2 regions of the Streptomyces sp. NPDC048419 genome follow, and region 2 is predicted to be linked to the other one. Evidence: riboswitches for the same ligand, from Rfam matches in the RefSeq annotation. Region 2 holds a riboswitch; the other holds the start of a gene.

Evidence for each region. A riboswitch is a leader RNA that binds a small molecule or an ion and turns the genes downstream of it on or off. The one in region 2 is predicted to bind cyclic di-AMP.
Region 1: another riboswitch for cyclic di-AMP. It lies ahead of ACGFYN_RS03450 (M23 family metallopeptidase); the one in region 2 lies ahead of ACGFYN_RS27660 (transglycosylase family protein).

What each region holds. Positions count from the first base shown of each region.
Region 1 is NZ_JBICXT010000001.1:795,346-799,548, reverse strand. It holds gene ACGFYN_RS03460 (M16 family metallopeptidase) at 1-349, shown strand, start outside; gene ACGFYN_RS03455 (M16 family metallopeptidase) at 346-1,734, shown strand; cyclic di-AMP (ydaO/yuaA leader) riboswitch at 1,925-2,088, shown strand; gene ACGFYN_RS03450 (M23 family metallopeptidase) at 2,101-2,877, shown strand; gene ACGFYN_RS03445 (GntR family transcriptional regulator) at 3,067-3,762, shown strand; gene ACGFYN_RS03440 (HPr family phosphocarrier protein) at 3,925-4,203, opposite strand, start outside.
Region 2 is NZ_JBICXT010000014.1:151,101-155,303, reverse strand. It holds gene ACGFYN_RS27670 (septum formation initiator family protein) at 1-135, opposite strand, end outside; gene eno (phosphopyruvate hydratase) at 264-1,550, opposite strand; gene ACGFYN_RS27660 (transglycosylase family protein) at 1,858-2,535, opposite strand; cyclic di-AMP (ydaO/yuaA leader) riboswitch at 2,539-2,708, opposite strand; gene ACGFYN_RS27655 (transglycosylase family protein) at 2,904-3,875, opposite strand; gene ACGFYN_RS27650 (cytochrome P450) at 4,082-4,203, shown strand, end outside.

The sequences.
Region 1 (4,203 bases), on a different contig from region 2:
CGCCGAGGAGGGCCCGACGGCCGAGGAAATGGAGCGCGCCCAGGCCCAGTTGGAGCGCGAGTGGCTGGACCGGCTCGGCACGGTCGCGGGCCGCGCCGACGAACTGTGCCGGTTCGCCGTCCTGTTCGGCGACCCGCAGCTCGCCCTGACCGCCGTGCAGCGCGTCCTGGAGGTGACGCCCGAGGAGGTCCAGGAGGTCGCCAAGGCCCGCCTGCGCCCCGACAACCGCGCGGTGCTCGTCTACGAGCCCGTCTCGGCCGAGGCCGCCCAGGACGCGAATCCCCCAGAAGACCCCGAGGCCGAGGCCACGGTCGAGGCCGGCGACGACAACGAGGAGGCGGCCAAGTGAGCGAGCTCGCCACGATGGAGTTCCACCCGCAGCCCCAGGCCGGCGAGGCCAGGCCCTGGGCGTTCCCGGCCCCCGAGCGCGGCGCGCTCGGCAACGGCATGACCGTTCTGCGCTGCCACCGCCCCGGCCAGCAGGTCGTCGCGGTGGAGGTGTCCCTGGACGCGCCCCTGGAGGCCGAGCCGGCCGCCGTCGAGGGCGTCGCCACGATCATGGCGCGGGCCTTCTCGGAGGGCACCGACAAGCACTCCGCCGAGGAGTTCGCCGCCGAGCTGGAGCGCTGCGGCGCCACCCTCGACGCGCACGCCGATCACCCGGGCGTCCGTCTGAGCCTCGAAGTCCCGGTCTCCCGCCTGGCCAAGGCGCTCGGTCTGATGTCCGACGCCCTCAGGGCGCCCGCGTTCGCCGACAGCGAGGTGGAGCGGCTGGTCCGCAACCGTCTGGACGAGATCCCGCACGAGCTGGCCAACCCCTCCCGCCGTGCCGCCAAGGAACTCTCCAAGGAGCTGTTCCCGGCGACTTCGCGCATGTCGCGACCGCGCCAGGGCACCGAGGAGACGGTCGAGAAGATCGACGCCGCGGCCGTACGCGCCTTCTACGACCGCCATGTCCGGCCCGCCACCGCCACCACCGTGGTCGTCGGCGACCTGACCGGCATCGACCTGGACGCCCTGCTCGGGGACACCCTGGGCGCCTGGACGGGCACCCCGGCCGAGCCCCGTCCGGTACCGCCGGTGACCGCCGACGACACCGGGCGCGTGGTCATCGTGGACCGCCCCGGCGCCGTCCAGACCCAGTTGCTCATCGGCCGCGTCGGCGCCGACCGGCACGACCGCGTCTGGCCCGCGCAGGTGCTCGGCACGTACTGCCTGGGTGGCACCCTCACCTCCCGCCTGGACCGCGTCCTGCGCGAGGAGAAGGGCTACACCTACGGTGTGCGCGCGTTCGGCCAGGTCCTCAGGTCCGCCCCGGACGGCACGGGCGCAGCGATGCTCGCCATCAGCGGCTCCGTCGACACGCCCAACACGGGCCCGGCGCTCGGGGATCTGTGGGCGGTGCTGCGCACGCTGGCCGAGGGCGGCCTGACCGACGCCGAGCGTGACGTCGCCGTGCAGAACCTCGTCGGGGTGGCGCCGCTCAAGTACGAGACCGCCGCGGCCGTGGCGAGCACGCTGGCCGACCAGGTCGAGCAGCACCTGCCGGACGACTACCAGGCGACGCTGTATCAGCAGCTCGCCGCCACCGGCACGGTGGAGGCCACCGCGGCCGCCGTGAACGCCTTCCCGATGGACCGCCTGGTGACGGTCCTCGTCGGTGACGCGGCCCAGATCAAGGAGCCCGTCGAGGCTCTGGGCATCGGCGAAGTCACCGTGGTGTCCGCGGAGTAGGGACACGCGCGCGTGAGGGCCCTGGTGACCGATGAGTCACCAGGGCCCTTGTATGTCCGAATTGAGGGAGAGTTGCCTGTCTGCCCTGTGGGATGCGCTACAAAAGCCGAGTTCCGTTTGGGAATTGAAGACCGCTCTGCCTAGCGTCGTCCGGGCTGTTCGTCAGGCAGTGCGCCGCGCCCGCGGCACCGGACAGTCATCGCCGAGTCCCCGTACGGCGCAAGCCAGGGGAGCCGGGGACCCACCGCAGTCCCTGGGGTGAATCGGACGCCCGCGCGCAAGCGAGGGGGTCCGTAGGAGACCTTCCTGCTCCGAACCCGTCAGCTAACCCGGTAGGCGAGAGGGAAGGAAAGGACCAGCCAGTTCATGGCGTTCATCTGCGCCACCGGGAAGCACCGTCGTCCCAGCAGGATCAAGCGCGGCACCGTCCAGGCGGCCGGCGTCGCGGCCCTCGCCACCACCGGCATCGTCGGCGGTCTCGCCGCCCCCTCGTTCGCCGCGGAGAACTCTGCCGAGAACTCCGTCGAGCAGACCGGCCTCAACCCCGTCATCACCATCGGCAACACGATCGCAGCGAAGATCGACGCCCAGGCCGAGGCCCAGAAGAACGCCGCCGAGGAGGCCGCCCGCAAGAAGGCCGCCGAGGAGGCCGCGCGTCTGAAGGCCGCCGCGAAGGCCAAGGCGGAGCACGAGGCCAAGCAGCGCGCTGCCCGTGCCGCCGAGCGCAGGCGCCTGAACGGCTTCGTCGCCCCGATATCGAACTCGTACGTCTCGACGGGCTACAAGACCGGCGGCTCCCTGTGGTCCTCCGGCAGCCACACGGGCATCGACTTCCACGCCGCCAGCGGCACGACCGTCCACGCCGTCGGTGCCGGCACCGTCGTCCAGACCGGCTGGGGCGGCGCCTACGGCAACCAGATTGTCATCAAGATGCACGACGGCACGTACACCCAGTACGGCCACCTGTCGTCCATCGGTGTCTCGGTGGGCCAGACGGTCACCCCGGGGCAGCAGATAGGTCTCTCCGGTTCCACCGGCAACACCACCGGACCGCACCTGCACTTCGAGGCCCGCACGACGCCCGAGTACGGCTCGGACATCGACCCCGTCGCCTACCTGCGCTCGCACGGCGTCGACGTCTGACGCACCACCGCGCGATCTCCCCGAGGCCCCGGCTCCCGAGCCGGGGCCTTTCGGTGTTTCACCGGCCCCGTGTCCAAAAAATATGCATGGATTCCGGACCGCCGTCGGAAATTCCGGCCCGGTGCAATAGAGTCACCGGAACGCACGTCAATCATCGGCGTTTCGCGGGGATTAAGTCGGAGGTCCGTCATGCGTATTCCGGCGCACTCGGTGTGCACGGCGATCCGGGACGACATCGTCGCGGGTGTCTACGAGCGCGGCGGCCGGCTCACCGAGGAACTACTCGCCCGCCGCTACGGCGTCTCGCGCGTCCCCGTGCGTGAGGCGCTGCGCACCCTGGAGGCGGAGGGCTTCGTGGTGACCCGGCGGCACGCGGGCGCGTGCGTGGCGGAACCCAACGAGCAGGAGGCCGCCGACCTGCTGGAGATGCGCGTGCTCCTGGAGCCGCTCGCCGCCTCCCGTGCCGCGCAGCGGCGCACCGAGGCCCATCTCAAGGTCCTGCGCGGCCTGGTCAGGCTGGGGCAGGAGCGGGCCAGGCGCGGCAACAGCGAGGATCTGCGCTCCCTGGAGGGCTGGTTCCACGAGACGCTCGCCCAGGCCTCCGGCAGTCCCGCGCTGACCTCGATGCTGACCCAGCTGCGGCACAAGATCGCCTGGATGTACGCCGTGGAGGCGCCCGCCAGCCCCGTGGAGTCCTGGGCGGAGCACGGCGCGATCGTCGACGCCGTGGCCCGCGGCGACAGCGAGCGCGCGCGTGCGGTCACGACCCTGCACGCCGAGCGCTCCGGTGCGGTGCACCGGCCGCGGTTCGCCCTCGGCGGCGGTCGCACCGACCGTGTGAGGACCTCGCAACATGCCGTAAACGTGACGGGCCCGCGGCATTAACATGCGCGCCGTATACAAAGAGGGCGGAATTGGCCGGGGGGTTGTTTCCGCTGCCCGCGGCCGGGAATTCCACTGGTGTTGATCGGAATTTCTGCCTCCCTTGCGGAGGAAATGCGAAGGGCTCGCCCGGTAATTCGGACGAGCCCTTCGGTGGTGCCGTGATCAGACGGTCTCGGGGAGTTCCTCGAGGCCTTCGGAGACCAGCTTCGCCAGTCGGTCGAGGGCCGCGTCGGCGCCCTCGGCGCCGGAGGCGAGGACGATCTCCTCGCCACCCTGGGCGCCGAGGCCCAGGACGGCCAGCATGGAGGCCGCGTTGACGGCGTTGCCGTCGGCCTTGGCGATCGTCACCGGGATACCTGCGGCCGTGGCGGCCCGGACGAAGATGGAAGCGGGGCGGGCGTGGAGGCCCTCGGCCCAGCCGACGTTGACGCGGCGCTCAGC
Region 2 (4,203 bases):
GGCCGCGCGACCGGTCAGGCGCGAGCGGCGGGCCTGCCGCTTGGTCTGCGAACGGTAGACACGGGCCGCCGTCTGCTCGCCGAGCAGCTTGATCCTGGTCGCGGTCGAGAACCGGTCCCGGTCCTTCACGGCCATGTCCCCGCCTCCCGGTCACACGTGCGTACGTCCCCGCACACGGTACGGGACCGGTACGGGGACGTACGTACGACTGGCTCGGGCTTGACCACGAAGGGCCCTCGAAGTTGGTCAGGCCCGGAGGTTGGTCAGCCCTTGAAGCGGGGGAAGGCGCTGCGGCCGGCGTACACCGCGGCGTCGTCCAGGATCTCCTCGATGCGCAGCAGCTGGTTGTACTTGGCGACGCGCTCGGAGCGGGCCGGGGCGCCGGTCTTGATCTGGCCGCAGTTGGTGGCGACCGCGAGGTCGGCGATGGTGACGTCCTCGGTCTCGCCGGAGCGGTGGGACATCATGCACTTGAAGCCGTTGCGCTGGGCCAGCTCGACGGCGTCCAGGGTCTCGGTCAGCGAGCCGATCTGGTTGACCTTGACGAGCAGCGCGTTGGCGGCGCCGTCGTCGATGCCGCGGGCCAGGCGCTCCGGGTTGGTGACGAACAGGTCGTCGCCGACGATCTGGACCTTGTCGCCGAGCTTGTCCGTGAGGACCTTCCAGCCGGCCCAGTCGTCCTCGAACAGCGGGTCCTCGACGGAGACGAGCGGGTAGGCCGCGACGAGCTCCTCGTAGTACTCCGTCATCTCGGCGGCGGAGCGCTCCTTGCCCTCGAAGAGGTACTTGCCGTCCTTGTAGAACTCGGAGGCGGCGACGTCGAGCGCGAGGGCGATCTGCTCGCCGGGGGCGTAACCGGCTTCCTTGATGGCCTCGAGGATGAGGTCGAGGGCCTCGCGGTTGGAGCCGAGGTTCGGGGCGAAGCCGCCCTCGTCGCCGAGGCCGGTGGCCAGGCCCTTGCTCTTCAGCACCTTCTTGAGGGTGTGGTAGACCTCGGTGCCCCAGCGCAGCGCCTCGGAGAAGGACTCCGCGCCGATCGGGGCGATCATGAACTCCTGGATGTCGACGTTCGAGTCGGCGTGCGACCCACCGTTCAGGATGTTCATCATCGGCACCGGCAGCAGGTGCGCGTTCGGGCCGCCCAGGTAGCGGAAGAGCGGCAGGTCGCTGGCCTCGGAGGCGGCGTGGGCCACGGCGAGGGAGACGCCGAGGATGGCGTTGGCGCCGAGCGAGCCCTTGTTGTCGGTGGCGTCCAGGTCGAACATCGCCTGGTCGATCAGGCGCTGCTCGGTGGCGTCGTAGCCGACCAGCTCCGGGCCGATCTGCTCGATCACGGCGAGGACGGCCTTCTCGACGCCCTTGCCCTGGTAGCGGTTGGGGTCGCCGTCGCGGAGCTCGATGGCCTCGAAGGCACCCGTGGAGGCGCCGGACGGGACGGCGGCACGACCCGTGCTGCCGTCGTCGAGGCCGACCTCGACCTCGACCGTGGGGTTGCCTCGGGAGTCCAGGATTTCCCGGGCTACGACGACGTCGATGGACGGCACGAGCATCTCCTTCATGGATGTGACGCGACTACGGCAGTAGCGCGGTGGCGCTGCGAGACGAGCCTAACCGCCCGAGGCCGATCGGCCAGCCGGTCGCCCACCCCTTGAGCAGAACCGAGAGTAAATTGTTTCCGAACGGAACAAAAACCGGCGCGGAAGCACGCGCGCGGGGCACAAAAAGCCCCGCCCCGGTGCGTACGGGGGAACACGCACCGAGGCGGGGAGACCGTGGGGACGGGGGCGGACCCTCACGTGTCCTCCATGCTGGAGGACACGGCTGTCAGGGCGCTGGGGTCCGGCTACCGGCCCGCTGTCACTTGAGGTGCAGCTGCTGGCCCGGGTAGATGAGGTCGGCGTTCTGGACGATGTCCTTGTTCAGCTTGAACAGCTTCGACCAGCCACCGGCGACGTGGTGCTTCGTGGCGATGGTGCTCAGGGTGTCACCCTTGACGACCTTGTACTCGCCGTCGCCCTTCTTGACCTTCTTGCCGGTCGGGGTGGTGACGGTCTTCTGGCTCTTCTGCGACTTCGCGGCCGGACGCTCGGAGGAGCGGGAGGCGGCCTGCGAGTCGGAGTGGGTGGTGGTGCTCGGCTTCGAGGCGGCGGCACCGTTGTAGGCGGCGCCGGACAGGCCCGTGCCGCAGACCGGCCAGGCACCCTTGCCCTGCGCGGCGAGAACCTTCTCGGCGACGGCTATCTGCGCCGACTTGGAGGCCTGGTTGGCCTGCGGGGCGTAGGCGGTGCCGCCGTACGCGGCCCAGGTGGAGGCGGAGAACTGCAGACCGCCGTAGTAGCCGTTGCCGGTGTTGATGGACCAGTTGCCGCCGGACTCGCACTGGGCGACCTTGTCCCACTCGGAGGCGGTGGCGGCCGAGGCGTTGCCGGCCGCCATCAGCGGGGCGGCGATGGCGACACCGGTGATGCCGGCGAACGCGGCGACCCGGGTGGCCTTGGAAGGACGACGGTGCTTGCCCTGACCGGAAAACAGCATGGTTGATCCCCTCACCGACGCCTGCGAGGTGAGCTGTCGGGTTCGGGCCGGTTGAGTTGCCCGGTCGCGCCTCGCTCTCGCTCGGCACGGCTACACCCCAAGCCGCCACCGGCAACTTCCCGGTGGGGCACTTACCTTGGGTCCCCCGCTCCTGCCTACGGCGCTTGACGCGACGACTGTTCCCGTGCGGCCGCTGGCAGGATTCGGCGTTGCGGCAGACGGGGCTCGTGTTGACGAGCGGTGAAGACCGTAGACACGCGGTCCGCGGAAATTCAAAGACGATCAGGGCTTCTGAGACTCATCCCACACTTTCACCAAACCGGACATTACCGAGCGAAGTGTGACGTGAACTCCCGTTGGTTTTCGCCCTATTCGCTACCGAGTCGCAGGGTCTGACCGGCCACGATCTGGTTCGGGTCGGCGCCGATGGCCTTCTTGTTCTCGGCGTACAGCGCACGCCATCCGCCGCTGACGTCACGGGAGTCGGCGATGGACGCGAGAGTGTCGCCGGCGTGGACCGTGTAGGTGTCGCCCGTCCGGCTGTCGGCCTTCACCTCGTCGGCGCTCGCGCCACGGTGACGGCCGCCGCCGAGCGCACCGGTGTCGACCAGGCTCCAAGAGCCCGCCGACTGCTCGGAGTTGTCCGACTCGTCCCTCTTCGCCCGGTCTGTGGGTGAGCTGTCACTCCCCTGCGAGGCGCTCGGGGCGCGATGGGGCGGAGACTTGGACGGCGAGGCGGATGCATCGGATTCGGTGGAGTTGTCCGTCTTGTCGGTGGAGGCCGACGGGGACGGGCTCGAGGACTCGTCCGCGGACGAGTCGCCAGACGAATCCGACGAAGAGGACTCATCGGACGAGTTGCCCGAGGAGTTGGACAGACCGAGGGAACCGGACGTCCCGGAGGAGTCGGACGAATCGGAACCGCCGTCCAGCACACCGGTGTCGATGTCCGCCGAGTCCGAGTCCTTGCTCAGCCCGGTGGTCAGCCCGCAGGTGTGGAACGCGCCCACGCCCTGGTCCGCCAGGACCTTCTGGGCGACGGCGATCTGCTGGTTGCGGCTGGCCAGGTCGGGCCGGGTGGCGTAGTCGAGACCGCCGTACCTGTCCCAGTCGTCCTGGGTCAGCTGAAGGCCGCCGTAGCGGCCGTTGCCGTTGTCCTGGCTCCAGGCTCCGCCGGTCTCGCACTGCGCCACCTTGTCCCACGTGCTGCCGCCGTCGGCGGCGCTCGCGCCGGAGGCGGCGAGGAGCGGGATGGCGATCGCGGAGCCGGTCACACCGGCCGCGACGATGAGGGCGGGAGCCTGGCGGGGGCGACGGTGTCGACCGTTCCCGGAGAGCATGCAAGGGCCTTTCGGAGACAGCATTGACCGGCGCGGCGCATGGTGATCGGCACAGCGCACTGGTGGGTGAACGTATCGGCTGACGATCACTTGTCACAAGTTAATGCCGCGTAGATCACGTGAAGATCACATAGTTGAAAGCGTGTCATCTTTGACCGGTTCCGCGCGGTGGTCCGGCCACCGGCCGGTGCCGATACGGTCGTGCTGTGAACGTCCCGAACCCCGCCCCCGAACTCTTCACCTGGGAATTCGCCTCGGACCCGTATCCGGCCTACGCCTGGCTGCGCGAGCACGCCCCCGTCCACCGGACGAAGCTGCCCAGCGGGGT